Methylibium petroleiphilum PM1: one gene and its partner. The protein of the gene in region 2 interacts with the protein of the main gene of each other region in a pairwise test. Links are inferred from orthologs where the notes say so. Each region holds a gene or a part of one and is shown on either strand. Other genes may lie near its edges.

Region 1 (3,189 bases), 120 kb from region 2 along the record:
ACGCCCAGCTCGATCTTCAGGCGCTGCCTCATGAAGGCCTTCTGGGCTTCCTTGGCGATCTGTTCGTCGACCGCGCCCAGGAAGGTCGGCAGCGCTTCCAGCACCGTCACCTCGGCGCCCAGGCGGCGCCACACCGAGCCCATCTCGAGGCCGATCACGCCCGAGCCGATGACGCCCAGCTTCGCCGGCACCGACGGGATGCGCAGCGCCCCGTCGTTGCTGAGGATGCTCTCCTCGTCGAACGGTGCACCCGGCAGCGCACGTGCACTCGAGCCGGTCGCGATGATGATGTCCTTGCCGATCAGCGTGTCCTCGGTGGCGCCGCTGACCTTGATCTCGTAGCCGGCGTCACCGGCCTTCACGAACGAGCCGCGGCCGTGGAAGAAGCTGACCTTGTTCTTCTTGAACAGATAGAGGATGCCGTCGTTGTTCTGCTTCACGACGGTGTCCTTGCGCCCCAGCATCTTCGCGACGTCGATGCTCAGATCCTTCAGTCCGATGCCGTGGTCGGCGAACGCATGGCCGGCGTGTTCGAAGTGCTCGCTCGACTGCAGCAGCGCCTTCGACGGGATGCAGCCCACGTTCGTGCAGGTGCCGCCCGGCGCTGGACCGCCCTTGTCGTTCTTCCACTCGTCGATGCAGGCGGTGTTGAAACCCAGCTGCGCCGCACGGATGGCAGCGATGTAGCCGCCCGGGCCGCCGCCGATGACGACGACGTCGAAAGTCTTGCTCATGAGAATGCTCCGAAAGGCTCGCCGCGTTCAGTGGGCGAGCTTGAGTGTGATGACGCCACCGACGATCAGTGCCACGCCGAGGTACCGCGCCAGCGACGCCGAGTCGCCGAAGAACAGCACCCCGATCAGGAAGGTGCCTGCGCCGCCGATGCCGGTCCAGACCGCGTAGGCCGTGCCGATGGGGATCTCGCGCTGGGCCAGCCACAGCAGCCAACCCGACAGCCCCATCGACAGCACGGCAGCGGCGATGCCCCAGACCTTGTAGGCCGGTTGCTGCGACAGCTTGAAACCGACCGGCCAGCCGATCTCGAACAGGCCCGCCAGCGCGAGGTAGATCCAGGCCATGCTCGTCAATCGGGAACCGGTCTCGAGACGATCAGATATCGAACAGCAGGCGCGCCGGGTCTTCCAGCGCTTCCTTCATCGCCACGAGGCCCAGAACCGCCTCGCGGCCGTCGATGATGCGGTGGTCGTAGGACATCGCCAGGTAGTTCATCGGCCGGATCACGATCTGGCCGTTCTCGACCACCGCGCGGTCCTTCGTCGCGTGCACGCCCAGGATGGCGCTCTGCGGCGGGTTGATGATCGGCGTGCTCAGCATCGAACCGAAGGTGCCACCGTTGGAGATGGAGAAGGTGCCGCCGGTCAGGTCCTCGAGCGACAGCTTGCCGTCGCGGGCCTTCTGGCCGAATTCGGCGATCTTCTTCTCGATGTCGGCGAAGCTCATCTGGTCGGCGTTGCGCAGGATCGGCACCACCAGGCCGCGCGGCGAGCCCACCGCGATGCCGATGTCGAAGTAGCCGTGGTAGACGATGTCGTTGCCGTCCACGCTGGCGTTGATGACCGGGTAGCGCTTGAGCGCCGCGACCGCCGCCTTCACGAAGAAGCTCATGAAGCCGATCTTGACGCCGTGTTCCTTCTCGAACTTCTCCTGGAAACGCTTGCGCATCTCCATCACCGGGGCCATGTTGACCTCGTTGAAGGTGGTCAGGATGGCGTTGGTCGCCTGCGACTGCAGCAGCCGCTCGGCCACGCGGGCCCGCAGGCGCGACATCGGCACGCGCTGCTCGGGGCGGTCGCCCAAGTTCAGCGCGGCCGGCACCGTGACGGCGGGCAGCGCCTTGGCGACGGATGGCGCGACCGGCACCGAGACGGCAGCCGCTGCCGGGGCAGCGACGGCGGGCGCCGCTGCCTTGGCGCCGGTCTGCAGCGCTGCCTGCACGTCGCCCTTGGTCACGCGACCATCCTTGCCGCTACCGGCCACCTGGCCCGCACCCAGCTGGTTCTCGGCCAGCAGCTTCGCGGCCGCGGGCATCGCCACGTCGCCCTTCGCGCCGGCCGTATCGGACGCGGCGCCGGGCGCCGGCTTGACCTCGGGCACCGGCTTGACCTCGAGCGGGCTGACCGCTTCCTTGCCCTCGGTATCGATCTTCGCGATCACCTCGTCGCTGACGCAGCTCTCGCCGTCGTTCTTGACCAGTTGCGCCAGCACGCCGGCAGCCGGTGCCGGCACCTCGAGCACGACCTTGTCGGTCTCGATCTCGATCAGGATCTCATCGATCGCCACGGCTTCGCCGGGCTTCTTCTTCCACTGCAGCAGCGTCGCTTCGGCAACGGACTCGCTCAGCTGGGGGACTTTGACTTCAATGATGGCCATGGAATGCTTTCTTCGTTGTTTGGATGACGCATCGCGCGGATCCGGCAGCTCCGACCGGCGCAAGGGCCGGTCGAAGGCCGCGGTTCATCGCCGCGCACGCGTCCGCGATGACGTCACTTGGACAGGACGAATCCCTTGAGCTTGCCGTAGGCCTGGTCCAGCAGGGCCTTGAGCTGCTCCTGGTGCAGGTGCGCGTAGCCGACGGCTGGCGAGGCAGACGCCGGTCGGCCGGCGTAGCCGAGCTTCTGCCCCTCGAGCATGTTCTCGTGCACGTAGTGCTGCACGAAGAACCACGCGCCCTGGTTCTGCGGCTCGTCCTGGCACCACACCACGTCGGTCGCGTTCGGGTACTTCTTCAATTCGGTCGCGAAGGCCTTGTGCGGGAAGGGATAGAGCTGCTCCACGCGCAGGATCACCACGTCGGTGCTCTTCTTCTCGTCGCGACGCTTCACCAAGTCGTAGTAGACCTTGCCCGAGCACGCGATCACGCGCTTGACCTTGGCCGCGTCGATGTCGGCGTTCTGCTCGGGGATGACCGTGCGGAATTCGCCGCGGGTGAACTCCGACAGCGGCGACGCCGCGTCCTTGTTGCGCAGCAGCGACTTCGGCGTCATCACCACCAGCGGCTTGCGGAACATGCGCACCTGCTGGCGACGCAGCAGATGGAAGATCTGACTCGCCGAGGTCGGCTGGCAGACCTGCATGTTGTTGTCCGCCGCCAGCTGCATGAAGCGCTCGAGGCGCGCCGAGCTGTGCTCAGGTCCCTGCCCTTCGTAGCCGTGCGGCAGCAGCAGCGTG
Region 2 (3,271 bases):
GGGCGTGATGTCCGGCGAGACGCGCACCGCGCAGGCCGCCAAGGCGCCCGCTGCGGGCGGCGGCGCCGGGCTCGACCTGCTGCCGTGGCCCAAGGTCGACTTCGCGAAATTCGGCGCGGTGGAGCGCAAGGACCTGTCGCGCATCAAGAAGATCAGCGGCGCCAACCTGCACCGCAACTGGGTCGTGATCCCGCACGTCACCAACCACGACGATGCCGACATCACCGAACTCGAGGCCTTCCGTGTCCAGCTCAACAAGGAGAACGAGAAGTCCGGCGTGAAGGTCACGATGCTGGCCTTCCTGATCAAGGCCTGCGTGGCGGCGCTGAAGAAGTTCCCTGAATTCAACGCCAGCCTGGACGGCGAGCAGATCGTGCTGAAGCAGTACTTCCACATCGGCTTCGCGGCCGACACGCCCAATGGGCTAGTCGTGCCGGTGATCAAGGACGCCGACAAGAAGGGCGTGCTGCAGATCAGCCAGGAGATGAGCGAGCTGGCCAAGAAGGCACGCGACGGCAAGCTGGGGCCGGCCGACATGAGCGGCGGTTGCTTCAGCATCAGCTCGCTCGGCGGCATCGGCGGACGCTACTTCACGCCGATCATCAACGCGCCCGAAGTCTCCATCCTCGGCGTGTGCAAGAGCAGCACCGAGCCGCGCTGGGACGGCAAGGCCTTCCAGCCACGCCTGATCCTGCCGCTGTCGCTGAGCTGGGACCACCGCGTGATCGACGGCGCGGCGGCGGCTCGCTTCAACGCCTACCTCGGTCAGATCCTGGCGGACTTCCGCCGGGTGCTGCTGTGAGAGGGACGCGGACATGGCAATGATCGATATCAAGGTCCCCGACATCGGCGACTTCAAGGACGTGGCAGTGATCGAGCTGCTGGTGAAGCCGGGCGACACCGTCGCGGCCGACCAGAGCCTGATCACCGTTGAGAGCGACAAGGCGTCGATGGAGATCCCGTCCTCGCATGCGGGCGTCGTGAAGGCGCTGAAGCTGAAGGTCGGCGACACGGTCAACGAGGGCTCGGTGATCCTGTCGCTCGATGCGGCCAGTGCGGCCGCCGAGCCGGCGGCATCGTCCGCGGCTGCCGCGGCGCCGGCAGTCGCTGCACCCGCGGCGGCTGCGGTGGCGCCATCAGCCGCCAGCTACGCCGGCGGTGCCGACGTCGAGTGCGACCTGCTGGTGCTGGGTGCCGGTCCCGGCGGTTATTCGGCCGCCTTCCGCGGCGCCGACCTCGGCCTGAAGGTCGTGCTGGTCGAGCGCTACGCGACGCTCGGCGGCGTGTGCCTGAACGTCGGCTGCATCCCGTCGAAGGCGCTGCTGCACGTTGCCGCGGTGATGGACGAGGTCTCGCACTTCGAGGCCCTGGGCGTGAGCTTCGGCAAGCCCAGTGTGGACCTAGCGAGGCTCAAGGCCCACAAGGACAAGGTGGTCGGCAAGCTGACCGGCGGCCTGGCCGCGATGGCCAAGATGCGCAAGGTCACCGTGGTGACCGGCAGCGGCGAGTTCGTCGATCCACATCACCTGAAGGTCGTGCCGTCGAAGGACGGCGCGCCGCAGACGATCCGCTTCAAGCAAGCGATCATCGCGGCCGGTTCCGAGGCGGTGAAGCTGCCCTTCCTGCCGAAGGACGACCCGCGCATCGTCACGTCGACCGGCGCGCTCGAGTTGCGCCAGCAGCCGAAGAAGATGCTGGTGATCGGCGGCGGCATCATCGGCCTGGAGATGGGCACGGTGTACTCCACGCTGGGCGCGAAGCTCGACGTCGTCGAGATGCTCGATGGCCTGATGCAGGGCGCCGACCGCGACCTCGTCAAGGTGTGGCAGAAGATGAATGCGCCGCGCTTCGACAAGCTGATGCTCAAGACCAAGACCGTCGGCGCCGAAGCGACGAAGGACGGCGTCCGCGTGCAGTTCGAGGGCCTGGACGGTACGAAGAGCGAGGGCGTCTACGACCTCGTGCTGCAGGCCGTCGGCCGCACGCCCAACGGCAAGAAGATCGGTGCCGAGAAGGCCGGCGTGCTGGTCGGCGAGCGCGGCTTCGTCCCCGTCGACATCCAGATGCGCACCAACGTGCCGCACATCTTCGCGATCGGCGACATCGTCGGCCAGCCGATGCTGGCACACAAGGCGGTGCACGAGGCCCACGTGGCGGCCGAGGTGGCAGCCGGCGCGGTACTCGGCGACGCCAAGCTCGCGACGAGCTCCTTCAACGCGCGCGTGATCCCGAGCGTGGCCTACACCGATCCGGAAGTGGCCTGGGTCGGGCTGACCGAGGACGAGGCCAAGGCGCGCGGCGTCAAGGTGAAGAAGGGGTTGTTCCCCTGGACAGCTTCGGGTCGTGCGATCGCCAATGGCCGCGACGAAGGCTTCACCAAGCTGCTGTTCGACGAGGCCACGCACCGCATCGTCGGCGGTGGCATCGTCGGCACGCATGCGGGCGACATGATCGGCGAGATCGCGTTGGCGATCGAGATGGGCGCCGATGCGGTGGACATCGGCAAGACCATCCATCCGCACCCGACGCTCGGTGAGAGCATCGGCATGGCGGCCGAAGTGGCACACGGCTCCTGCACCGACCTGCCGCCGGCGAAGCGCTGAGGCCTCGCCGCGGCCGACGCGTCAGCCGAAGCGCGCCTGCACGCGGCCCAGCCAGCCGAAGCCAGCCTCGACGAACTGCCCGCGCTCGGCCGGCTGGGCGCGCGTGAGCCCGCCGGTCAGCACCACCGCGCCGGCCGGCACGGCCAGCCCGCGCTCGGCCAGGAATCCAGCCAGCCAGGCCAGCGCGAGCAACGGGTCGCCCATCGCGTCGGCACCGCGGCCGCGATCCACCGTCTGCCCATCGATCCGCAGCTCGACCTCGACGGCGCCGAGGTCGAAGCCCTCCTGCCAGGGGAGGGCCGGGCCCGTCACGAAACCGGCGCTGGAGCTGTTGTCGGCGATGTTGTCGACGAGCGTGAAGCGGTAGTCCGGGTAGCGTGTGTCCACCACCTCCAGCGCCGGCATCACCGCATCGAGGTGCCGGGAGACGCTCGCCCGGTCATGCCCCGCGCCGGCGAGTTCACGCCCCAGCCTCAGGGCGATCTCGGGCTCGACGCGCGGATGGATCAGGCGCCCGCGGTCGATCGTGTGGCCGTCGACGCCGAGGCGGTGTGCTTCGGTCAGCACGCCGAAGTTCGGCTGGTCGATGTTCATCTGGGCGCGCATCGCCGCACTGGTGTAGCCGAGCTTGAAGCCGACGGCCGGCATGCCGCGGCGGCGCAACGTCG

What was found.
Region 1: the proteins of lpdA (region 2) and odhB interact in binary tests that used the Escherichia coli proteins (3 or more experiments, as listed by UniProt). The link is inferred for Methylibium petroleiphilum PM1 from one-to-one orthologs.

What each region holds. Positions count from the first base shown.
Region 1 is NC_008825.1:2,153,611-2,156,799, forward strand. What follows is about bases 252-3,127. They hold odhB (2-oxoglutarate dehydrogenase complex dihydrolipoyllysine-residue succinyltransferase), read right to left. Parts: upstream 2,392-3,127; coding sequence 1,111-2,391; downstream 252-1,110. Other genes in these bases: lpdA (dihydrolipoyl dehydrogenase), read right to left, coding at 252-734; MPE_RS10150 (DMT family transporter), read right to left, coding at 762-1,079; MPE_RS10160 (2-oxoglutarate dehydrogenase E1 component), read right to left, coding at 2,505-3,127. Also shown: more of lpdA, read right to left, coding at 1-251; more of MPE_RS10160, read right to left, coding at 3,128-3,189. UniProt on the Escherichia coli protein: E2 component of the 2-oxoglutarate dehydrogenase (OGDH) complex which catalyzes the second step in the conversion of 2-oxoglutarate to succinyl-CoA and CO(2).
Region 2 is NC_008825.1:2,273,584-2,276,854, reverse strand. What follows is about bases 252-3,209. They hold lpdA (dihydrolipoyl dehydrogenase), read left to right. Parts: upstream 252-815; coding sequence 816-2,603; downstream 2,604-3,209. Other genes in these bases: MPE_RS10710 (2-keto-4-pentenoate hydratase), read right to left, coding at 2,625-3,209; aceF (dihydrolipoyllysine-residue acetyltransferase), read left to right, coding at 252-802. Also shown: more of aceF, read left to right, coding at 1-251; more of MPE_RS10710, read right to left, coding at 3,210-3,271. UniProt on the Escherichia coli protein: Lipoamide dehydrogenase is a component of the glycine cleavage system as well as of the alpha-ketoacid dehydrogenase complexes.